DNA from 2 places in the Aliiglaciecola aliphaticivorans genome. Region 1 is predicted to be linked to the other one. Evidence: predicted binding sites of a transcription regulator. Region 1 holds the regulator's gene; the other holds the start of a gene.
What was found. Region 1 encodes ArgR, which controls arginine synthesis, uptake and breakdown. Its sites were predicted from a motif close to ANTGAATANNTATTCANT; they were not measured.
Positions count from the first base shown of each region.

Region 2: a site for ArgR is predicted at 3,152-3,169, ahead of ACYVIL_RS22100 (OadG family transporter subunit). Genes of this name have one in related genera too.

Region 1 covers NZ_BAAGTF010000079.1:10-5,911, reverse strand. Annotated here, with positions in the region: gene ACYVIL_RS20380 (TonB-dependent receptor) at 1-1,244, shown strand, start outside; gene ACYVIL_RS20375 (endonuclease/exonuclease/phosphatase family protein) at 1,357-2,547, shown strand; gene ACYVIL_RS20370 (ATP-binding cassette domain-containing protein) at 2,544-3,935, opposite strand; gene argR (transcriptional regulator ArgR) at 4,033-4,497, opposite strand; gene mdh (malate dehydrogenase) at 4,803-5,738, shown strand.
Region 2 covers NZ_BAAGTF010000097.1:72,838-78,739, reverse strand. Annotated here, with positions in the region: gene ACYVIL_RS22110 (sodium ion-translocating decarboxylase subunit beta) at 1-900, opposite strand, end outside; gene oadA (sodium-extruding oxaloacetate decarboxylase subunit alpha) at 905-2,683, opposite strand; gene ACYVIL_RS22100 (OadG family transporter subunit) at 2,714-2,971, opposite strand; tRNA gene ACYVIL_RS22095 (tRNA-Arg) at 3,462-3,538, opposite strand; tRNA gene ACYVIL_RS22090 (tRNA-Arg) at 3,748-3,824, opposite strand; tRNA gene ACYVIL_RS22085 (tRNA-Ser) at 3,858-3,950, opposite strand; gene csrA (carbon storage regulator CsrA) at 4,187-4,402, opposite strand; gene alaS (alanine--tRNA ligase) at 4,534-5,902, opposite strand, start outside.

The sequences.
Region 1 (5,902 bases):
ATCCTGAAGAGAATGCAGATTTTCTTGCGCAAAATGGTTACAGTAATTCTGCCAACCTAGACGGTGTTAGCTTGCTTCAACCTCGTATCGGTCTTAACTATACGTTAAATGACAGCACTGAAATCCGTGGTGGTATTGGCTTGTTCTCTGGTGGTAACCCGAACGTATGGATGTCAAATAACTACTCTGGTACTAACGTAGCTGGTGGTGAAGTTGACGGCGGTGACTTCGGTTATGACGATGGTTCACGCAGCTTGTTCGACGACGATGTTGTTTGGACAAATGTAGAAGATGGTGCTCCAGTAGGTCCTGGTTACGGCGTTCCGTCTGAACTAGATGCCTTGATGGATAGCGGCGTTGCTTCTAACTTTGAGTCTAACAACTTAGACCCTGATTTTGACATGCCTAGTGAGTGGAAATTATCTGCTGGTGTGACTCACGTAACTGAATCTGATTACATTTTAAATGCAGACTTGTTAGTGTCGTTTACCCAAGATCAAGCAATGATCAAATACGTAGGTATTGAAGAAGTTGGTTTCACTGATGAAGGGTATATTGATTACGACCGCAATGGTTATGGTTCACTTGAACTAACTAACTCTGGTGAAGTATCAACCTCTTACTCATTAACTACCACACTTCAAAAGTCGTGGGACAACGGTATACGTTTGGTAGCGGGTTACTCTTATAACCATGCTGAAGATGTACAACCAATGACTAGCTCGGTTGCATTCTCTAACTACCAATACAGAGCGTTCACTAATCCTAATGAAGACGTTTCTTCGTTATCAGATTGGAACATTGAACACCGTCTTACTGCAGACTTTAGTTATGTTGTTGAGATAATCCCAGGATTGGATACTCGCTTCAATATGTATGCATTGACTCAGTCTGGTCGTCCTTATAGCTTTGCCCGTACAGATGGTAATAGCATATTTGGATATACTCCTTACCTAGATAGCGACAGTGTGTTGCCAATCGGTGTTGAGCGTAACAGCGAAGAAAGTGGCTGGTGGACTAAGGTAGATATTGCCGTTAGACAAGAAATTCCAGCGTTCTCTGAAGATCATTCAGCATCAGTAAGTTTAACTATCGACAACTTTACTAACATGTTAAACGATGATTGGGGTATCTTAGAAGAAGTTAACTATAACACTGCGCGCTTAGGTGACACTTCACCTGAAAGTCGTCAAGGTGATGCTTCTCTATGGGAAATGCGTTTAGGTATTAGCTACAAATTCTAATTTGTAACTTAACCCACTCTAAAAGCCGACTCATATGAGTCGGCTTTTTTATTTATGTTGGTTATTGATAATACATATGTTTTATAGTTTAAAAAAATAGGTTGGTTACATAATGAAATTAGTTTGGATGATTTTAGGAGTGGTGATCACTATGCAATTTATTGGCGGTGTTAGTGCTCAAGAGTCAATTCGGGTGGCGACGTTTAATGTCAGTATGGAAGCCGATAATTATCGCGATTCAGAGAAACCAGAAAACCAAAGCGATCCAAACTTGTTGTTCAAACATCTAGCCACAGGCGATCATCCGCAAATTCAAAATATTGCTCAGATCATTCAGCGCGTTAGGCCTGATATTATTCTATTAAATGAATTTGATTACTCCTCTGACGCATCGATTGGGCCCATTGCGTTTATCAATAATTACTTAAAAGTATCCCAACAAGGCCAGCAGGCTATTGATTATCCGTATTTTTATTATGGACCTGTGAATACAGGCGTCGCTAGCGGTATCGATTTAAATCAAGATGGAACTATAGAGCAAGCGGGTAATGATGCATTTGGTTATGGTCGTTATCCTGGGCAATATGGAATGTTATTACTCAGTCGCTACCCTATAGATTTAGACGGCGCACGAACGTTCCAGAAGTTCTTGTGGAAAGATATGCCGAATAATAGTTTGGCGAAAATTCAGAACGACGACGGCTCACTTTGGTATTCACCTCAAGCAACGCAAATTCTGCGATTATCGTCTAAATCCCATTGGGATATTCCCATCAAGGTAGAAGGGAAAGTGGTTCATATACTTGCAAGTCACCCAACTCCTCCGGTTTTTGATGGACCAGAAAATCGTAATGGCTTTCGCAATCACGATGAAATTCAATTTTGGAATGATTATATCAGCAGTGGTAAACAGGCAAATTATATCTATGATGATAAGGGTAAGACTGGCGGTTTTAGCGGTGACCGTTTTGTTATTTTAGGGGATTTAAATGCCTCGGCCGATGCCGGCGATGGTCAACGTACCATGATGGCTGATTTGCTTGCTCATCCACTGGTTAGTCAACAAATTTTGCCCACCAGTGTTGGTGGCGAAGAATCTGATCCCGACAATCCTAACGCAAAATATCACACGGCAGCTTGGGGGTTGGGAGTTGATTATGTAATAACCTCAAAAGCGGGTTTTACCGCTGTTGATGCTGGCGTATTTTGGCCAGGTGATAGTGAACCTGCAGAGGAATTAGTCGCTGATCGTGAATCATCTTCTGACCACCGACTCGTTTGGCGTGAACTAAGGTTACGTTAGTCGCTGCTTAGGTTTTTGTGTTGGGCAAATATGGGCAAATGTTCATCTTCGCGATGGCTAACCATGAGAATGGTGGCCAATTGCTTTTTAGCAATAGTGGTGATCACGTCCAATACTAAACGACGATTAATTTCATCTAAGCCTTGGGTAGGTTCATCTAGCACTAAAAGTGACGGGAATTTCACTAAGGCTCTGGCAATGAGCAGTAAACGTTGCTCACCAAAACTAAGTTGTTTAAAACTATGATTCGCAAGTGGCCTTAGACCAATTAAGTCCAGCCAGGCTAATGCTTGTTGTTTCTGACTAGCACTCACATCTTTATACAAACCAATGGAGTCCATGAATCCTGATAGAACGACAGTCAAGGCATTGCAACCCACTCGATAGGAGCGGTGAATATCGGGAGAGACTATCCCCAGGTGCTTTTTGATATCCCAGATAGTTTCACCGGTTCCACGTCTATGCCCCATCACAGTAACATCATTACTGAAACATTGTGGACAGTCACCGGTAACCAATTGCAACAACGTTGATTTACCTGAGCCATTTGGTCCGGTAATTATAGTGTGCTGAAAAGTATCAATACTCAAATCAGCGGATTTGAGGGCGTGATTTTCGGCATAAATGACATTGGCGTTTTTAATTCTTACTAAGGTATTTTTATGCTGACTGTGTTTGTCGGATATCATCCGCTCAAGTAACGACTTATCCAGTGCATCGAAGGCAAATATTGTATCAATAGTAGTTTGCGCATCTTCTACTGATAAACCGCTTAAATCGTGTAAGCTATGGTTATCAACTAAGGCGAATGAACTTATCCATTCTGGAATGTCCTGGCGATTACTCAACAACATAATTAAAGTAATTCCTTGGCTGTTGAGTTGGCTTAATACGTTGCTCAATTGAGCTCTTGATGCGATATCTAAATCGTCAAATGGATTGTCTAAAATAACGTATTCGGCACCAGAAAGTATCGCTTTTAAAATTAATAGTTTGCGAGACTCGCCCGTGCTCAGTTGGCGAAAGCCTGTTTCTAACCTATGTTCTAGATGAAACTGTTTAACAAAGGGGTGGTCGAGACTTTCTTCAGGTAAAAAGTCTTTTGCTGGGGTGCCAAAATCAATTTCATCAGTGATATCGGTTTCATCAATCTTCAACTCATTTTCATAAACGGCTTGCAGGGTTTCAAATGAAACTAAGCTAATTAAATCTGGGTGTGGAAAATGTAAGTGAGTAGACTCGCATTCATTCAGTTTTCCCATAAGAAGCTGATCGACAAATTGTTTGCCTGAACCATTTTTACCTAAAACGGCTATTGCACTATTTTGTTTTATCTGCCAAGAATCAACGGTTAATTTGGGATGACGAAATTGTTCGATAGAAATCATTGCTAAACAACTCACAATTGTATGAAAGGGCCACTAAGTGTGATAACTAATTTATTTATCGTTAAGTTTAGTTAAGGCTTATTTATAAAAGATACGGTTAAACATTCTCAAATAGCGCTTCGACTTTTTTACGGGTTTCTTCAATATTACTGATATCGGCGGGCGCGATAAAAATTGTATCATCACCGGCAATCGTACCTAACACACCGTCTTTTTGACTAAGGGAATCTAATAAACGGGCGATGAGTTGAGCCGCACCTGGGCTGGTACGAATAATGACCATGACATTATTATGCACAATATCTAATACAAGTTGACGCAATGGGCTCTTCGCCGTCGGCATACCCATCTCTGGCGGCAAACAGTAAACCATGTCTCCGCGCGCATTACGGGTGCGTACGGCACCAAATTTACTAAGCATTCGGGATACTTTAGATTGACTGATACTGCCAAACCCTTGTTCCGTTAATGCATCAACAATTTCACCTTGTGAGCCAAAGCTTTCTGTTTTTAAAATATCTTTAAACGCTTTAACCAATTCTTCTTGTTTTGTATTAGACATGCAACCCTCGCTATTTACCGCTATAGTTTGACACAATCTAATCAGGGTAGGTAGCCTTGTTTATAAGTCGCAGAATACTTTGAATAAATATCATATAGTTAAAGCATCTGTTTTGAGTTGCTGCAAACTATTGAATTCATCGCTTGTAACCCATATATTCTATTGAGCCTTAAAAACTAACTGAATGTTAGGCTCAAAGCGCTATATTGCAAAACAGATAGTGAACATTCACCACAATAAATTGTTTTTTTATGCGGCTTCCTCTATGGTTTGCCGTGAATTTAATAGTCCCACAGGAGACAACTATGAAAGTAGCGGTATTAGGTGCTGCAGGCGGCATTGGTCAAGCCCTTTCCCTTCTATTGAAAACCCAGTTACCAGCTGGTTCTGAATTAGCTTTATATGATGTTGCACCTGTTGTGCCAGGAGTGGCGGTTGATTTGAGCCATATCCCAACAGACGTAAAAGTTGAAGGTTTTGGTAAAGATGACTTAGCAACTGCATTACAAGGTTGTGATATTGTTTTGATCCCTGCAGGTGTACCTCGTAAACCTGGTATGGATCGTTCTGATTTGTTCAATATCAATGCGGGTATCGTTAAAAACCTAGTTGAAGGTATTGCGGATAATTGCCCTGATGCATGTACATGTATTATTACTAACCCTGTTAACACTACTGTTGCGATTGCTGCGGAAACGTTAAAAGCTAAGGGTGTTTACAACAAAAACAAATTGTTCGGTGTCACCACTCTTGATGTTATCCGTTCTGAGACTTTTGTAGCTGAATTGAAAGGTTTGAGTACTACTAGCGTGCACGTTCCTGTTATTGGCGGTCACTCTGGAACAACTATTCTACCTTTACTTTCACAAGTTGAAGGTGTGACATTTAGCGATGACGAAATTGCAAGCTTAACAACTCGCATTCAAAATGCAGGAACTGAAGTTGTTGAAGCTAAAGCCGGTGGCGGATCTGCTACTTTGTCTATGGGTCAAGCTGCTGCAAGATTCTGTTTGTCGCTAGTTGCTGCAATGAAAGGCGATAACGTCGTTGAGTATACTTACGTAGAAACCAACTCAGACGACGCAGTATTTTTCTCTCACCCTGTAAGATTAGGTCCAAACGGCGTAGAAGAAATTCTATCCTACGGTGAGTTGAGCGAGTTTGAACAAAACGCTAAAGAATCAATGCTTGACGGTTTACGTGGAGATATTGAGTTAGGTGTTAAATTCGTAAACGGTTAATTATTTAACTAATTACCAAGCCTAACAAAAAAGCCCCTTGCAGTTACTGAAGTGACCCCCAATAGTTGGACATTCCAATTACTGGGGGTCTTTTTATGTCCAAACATCACAGAGTATTTAAGTTAAAGCTAGCGCGATTAGCGCAAGAAGAGAGTTCAAGAGTC
Region 2 (5,902 bases), on a different contig from region 1:
GGCCGTTCCTATGGCGAATGCTACCGCACCTAAAGCTAGTATTCCCAAGGTTTCTGCTTTCAAAAACTTATCAGCAGACAACTTAGAGCCTACCGCCAAACCTAAAAAGATAGTAACGATATTAATTAATTCGTTTTGCGCAGTATTACTAAGACGGTCAACTACCCCGCACTCTTTCATTAAATTACCTAAACAGAACATACCGACTAAAGGCGTGGCTGTGGGTAAAAATAGGATAGTCATCAGCAGTACAGCCAATGGAAAAACGATTTTTTCTCGTTTTGACACTATACGTAACTGCCCCATCTGAATTTTTCGTTCTTCTGGATTGGTCAACGCTTTCATTATTGGCGGTTGAATAATAGGTACGAGTGCCATGTAAGAATACGCAGCAACCGCTATGGTACCTAATAATTCAGGGGCTAATTTTGAAGCTAAGAAAATAGCAGTTGGGCCGTCAGCGCCGCCAATGATCGCAATGGCAGCGGCATCTTTTAAAGTAAACTCAAGACCAGGTACAAAATTAAGTAGTATTGCTCCTAAAAGAGTCGCAAAAATACCAAACTGTGCCGCAGCTCCTAGTAACAGCATACGGGGATTGGCAATAAGCGCACTAAAGTCGGTCATTGCCCCCACGCCCATGAAAATAAGCAGTGGGAAAACGCCCGTATCGATACCGACAGCATAAATGTAATGGAGTAAACCACCGGCTTCACTGAAACCAGCTAAAGGTATGTTAGTTAGTAATGCACCAAAACCAATTGGTAACAATAGTAAAGGTTCAAATTTCTTAACAATGGCCAGATAAAGCAGTAGTAGGCCAACCACCATCATGATCACCTGCCCTGCTTGGAAATGCGCAAGGGCTGTGCTTTGCCATAGGATTTCTAACTTCTCCATGAAATTATCCTACGCTCAGTAAAGGCTGACCTGATTGAACGGCTTCGCCTTCGGCCACAAACACTTCGGTAATCGTGCCACTATCGGTAGCTCGAATCTCGGTTTCCATTTTCATTGCTTCCATAATGATGACCACATCACCTTCGCTGATATCGTCTCCTTCACGAACTAAAACTTTGAAAATATTACCCGCTAAAGGTGCATTTAACTCAGCCCCTTGGACAGGGTATAAAGTTGGAATAGGAGCTTCAGCACTTGTTACTGAAGAAAGCTGGCCGCTCGGAGCGACTTCAACTTCATAGGACTTACCATCAACCCGAACTGAATAACTTTCGGCTTTTCCTTCAGCTGGTGCAGCTGCAACAGAAGTGGCTTGAGGTTTAGCTTCAGATTCACCTGTAGGAGCAGGCTCAAATGCGTCAGGATTCCCTCTGTTTTGCAAAAACTTAAGCCCAATTTGTGGAAACAATGCATAGGTCAACACATCATCTACTTGTTCATCTGCTAAAGTAATATTTTGCTGTTGTGCAATATCAGTCAATTCTGTAGTCAATGCAGCTAATTCAGGTTCAATCAAATCAGCTGGTCGACAAGTAATGGGCTCTTGCCCATCAAGTACTCGAGCTTGCAGTTCTGCATTCACTGGTGCAGCGGTTGCGCCATACTCACCTTTGAGTACCCCTGCCGTTTCCTTAGTAATACTCTTGTATCGCTCGCCAGTAAGGACATTTAATACTGATTGCGAGCCGACAATTTGCGACGTTGGTGTGACTAATGGAATGAAACCAAGATCTTCTCTCACTTTAGGGATCTCTTTAAGTACCTCATCCATTTTATCTTCTGCGCCTTGCTCACGGAGTTGGTTTTCCATGTTGGTCAACATCCCGCCCGGCACTTGAGCAATGAGGATTCGCGCATCCACCCCTTTCAAGCTACCTTCAAATTTCGCGTACTTTTTACGGACTTCTCTAAAGTAACTCGCGATTTCAGCCATTAAATGTAAATCTAGCCCCGTATCTCTATCGGTACCTTCAACTATCGACATTACGGTTTCCGTGGCACTGTGTCCGTAAGTCATACTCATGGACGATACAGCGCAATCAACCATATCGATGCCAGCATCAATGGCTTTTTGATAAGTGGCCGTACTTAAACCTGTAGTTGCATGACATTGCATAGCAATGGGCACACTGATTATCTCTTTCAAACGAGTGATCAGTTCTTCACATTCATAAGGCTTTAGTAAGCCCGCCATGTCTTTAATACATAGGGAATGAATTCCCATATCTTCCAACGATTTAGCCATATCTAGCCAGCGTTCAAGAGTATGCACTGGGCTCACCGTGTAAGAAATTGTTCCTTGTGCATGAGCCCCTACGGAAACCACAGACTTAATCGCAGTTTGCAAATTTCGCGTGTCATTCATTGCATCGAAAATACGAAAAACATCGACTCCGTTGGTATGAGCACGTTCCACAAACTTCTCGACTACATCATCTGCATAGTGACGATAGCCTAAAAGGTTTTGACCTCGTAAGAGCATTTGCTGAGGTGTATTGGGCATTGCTTTTTTTAATTGACGGATACGGTCCCAAGGATCTTCGCCAAGATATCGAATACAAGAGTCGAAAGTAGCGCCTCCCCATGATTCCATAGACCAAAAGCCAACTTTATCTAATTTCTCAGCGATGGGTAACATATCGTCCAAACGCATTCTCGTGGCTAATAAAGATTGATGTGCATCACGCAGTACCAATTCAGTTATTTTAAGGGGGTTACTCATGGAGGCTCCTAAAAGATCGATTTATTTCGATTATCTATTCTTTCGATATTGATGAACTGCCGCAGCTATGGCTGCCACTGGCACAGAAGAACTTGATTTATCAGTAGTGACTTTCCTTTGGGTCCTTACGGTGGTCGCAGGGACGACTTCTTCAGGAAGTCTACGGTTAATCGCAGCGATTAAATTTACTGCACCGATAAGTAGCGTTAGAAAGACAAACACCACAACCATGCCCACCACCATCAAATTGGCAGCTTCAATCAGTAATTCAGAAATGGACGTTTGCATATAATTCACACTTTAGTTATTTAGGTAAGGATAAGTATCACCTAAGCATTGAAAACTCAACCAAAATCCACAAAGGGAACGTCAATTTAACGGTAATTATTCATTTATTTTGAATTTTTACCCAAACCACTCCAAGTTGTTAATGTGGGTTTAAGCAATGACTAATTACTGTTATAGCTAAGTTAATTTTAATGCAAAGGCAGGCTATCATATCAATCGTATGGTTTAGATTAATATTATTTATTGGTAATTACTTATAAATTTTTAATTTAGTTTAATCTTCAGGCATAAAAAAACCGCTTTAGAAAAGCGGTTTTTTCTAATCGTTCTAGACGATTTTTGCGAACCCCCTTCGGAGATTCTCATAATATGGCGCGTGTGGAAGGATGATTTCAGGCATCCTGCCTTACACCCCTCCGGGGCCATGCTGCGCATGTTCAAAATCGTTCCCGACGATTTTGTCGAACCTCCTTCGGAGATTCTTATAATATGGCGCGTGTGGAAGGATTCGAACCTCCGACCGCCTGGTTCGTAGCCAGGTACTCTATCCAGCTGAGCTACACACGCGTGGTTTCTAACTTAAACTTTACTAACTAGTTGTCAGAAGGTAAAGCATCCTTCTAACAATTTCGAAACTCCTTCGGAGATTCTCATAATATGGCGCGTGTGGAAGGATGATTTCAGGCATCCTGCCTTACACCCTTTGGGCCATGCTGCGCATGTTCAAAATCGTTCCCGACGATTTTGTCGAACCTCCTCCGGAGATTCTCATAATATGGCGCGTGTGGAAGGATTCGAACCTCCGACCGCCTGGTTCGTAGCCAGGTACTCTATCCAGCTGAGCTACACACGCGTAAAACATTTAGTAACCATTCCTCAAAAGAAATGGCGGAGAGAGAGGGATTCGAACCCTCGATAGGGCTATAAACCCTATACTCCCTTAGCAGGGGAGCGCCTTCAGCCACTCGGCCACCTCTCCAAATGTGGGAGCGAAGTTTACTGAATCAGCAAAGGAAGTCAAACCTTTTTTTACACTTTACTACCCGTATGCTGGGATTTTAAACGATCGGCCTAAAACTACAATGTTATGCTGACTTTTTAAGCGATTTTTTGGGTTTACACTTACCTTTACTACTATTCAAATAATAAAAATAATTAAAAAAAATGCAAAAAAAAAGCTGGTGAACCAGCCTTTTTTAAACTTTTTGCTTAGCTTTACTCAACATCTTCACTCGAATTGCCAGAACGCTCTGTTGCCGTTCCATTTTTTTCTGCTTGAATACGCATGTAAATTTCTTCTCGATGCACAGATACTTCTTTAGGAGCATTGACCCCTATTCTTACCTGATTCCCTTTAACACCCAATACGGTTACGGTGACTTCATCACCTACCATCAAGGTCTCACCTACACGACGGGTTAAAATTAGCATTCTATTGCTCCTTTTGCGTTATACCACAATGTTCCCTAGTTAAAATTAGCGTATTTACCAGCTCTTTCCAGAAAATACACAATTAGCACTCCTTGTTTTTGTCGTCACTTACAAAAACTGTCTAATAATACTTATAAGCGTTCTTCTAACCAACTATGTACAGAGTTGATAGCTGTATCCAGGTTTTCAGGCTGACTTCCTCCGGCTTGCGCCATATCGGGTCTACCCCCACCTTTTCCGCCTACTTGACTGGCAACATAATTAACTAATTCGCCAGCTTTAACTTTACCAACCAGATCTTTAGTTACGCCGACAATAACACTCACTTTGTTGTCTGCCGGCAATCCTAGAACTATGACTCCACTACCGATTTGATTCTTCAAATCATCGACCATTGTACGCAAAGTTTTAGATTCTACCCCTTCAACTTTAGTAGAAAGGACTTTTACCCCTTTCACATCAGTGGTCTGAGATGCTAAATCACTTCCAGCTTGAGCAGCCATCTTCTGCTTAAGCTTAGACAATTCCTTTTCTAACTCTTTGGCATGTTCAACAACAGTGGTAAGTCTACCTTCCAGATTTACAGCATCTGTCTTTAATAGACCCGAGACCTTACTAATTAATTTCCCTTGATCTTGTACATATTTTAATGCCGCTTGACCGGTAATGGCTTCAATTCTTCGCACACCTGAGGCAATGCCACTTTCGCTGACGATTTTAAATAAGCCGATGTCGCCGGTTTGATTGACATGAGTACCACCACAAAGTTCCATAGAGAATGGCCCCATACTGACAACACGCACATCATCGTCGTATTTTTCACCAAATAACGCCATTGCTCCGGCGTTTTTAGCTTCCTCTAATCCCATCAGTTTAGTATTTAAACGGTGGTTAAGGCGAATTTGATCATTTACTAGGGTTTCAATATCCTCAAGTTGCTGCGCGGTCACCCCCTCAATATGGGAAAAATCGAAACGTAAGCGTTCAGCATCCACTAATGAACCTTTTTGGTTAACATGCTCACCTAGAATAGTTTTTAAGGCTGCATGCATTAAGTGGGTTGCGCTGTGATTAAGTTTGATAGCAGTTCGACGTTGCCCGTCTACTTGTGCTTCAACCATATCACCCAAGCTAATATCACTTTGAGCAATCCCCTTGTGAGCAACGGCATCATTGAGTTTCACTGTGTCTGTAACTTTAAATTCAGTGGACACACCTTTGAGTATCCCTGTGTCGCCAACTTGACCGCCTGATTCCGCATAAAATGGGGTTTTGCTCAACACGACAATGCCAGACTCCCCTGCTTTGAGTTGCTCAACAGCGCCTTTTTCACCGAACAGTTCCGTCACTTCTGCCTTGTCCGTTTCTAACTCGTAGCCACTGAATTCACTGACTGTTTTAGCATGCAAGGTGTCATTGTAGTCTTTACCAAAATTACTCGCTTGTTGAGCCCGTTCACGTTGTTGAGCCATTGCACGATCAAAGCCCTCTTGATCGATG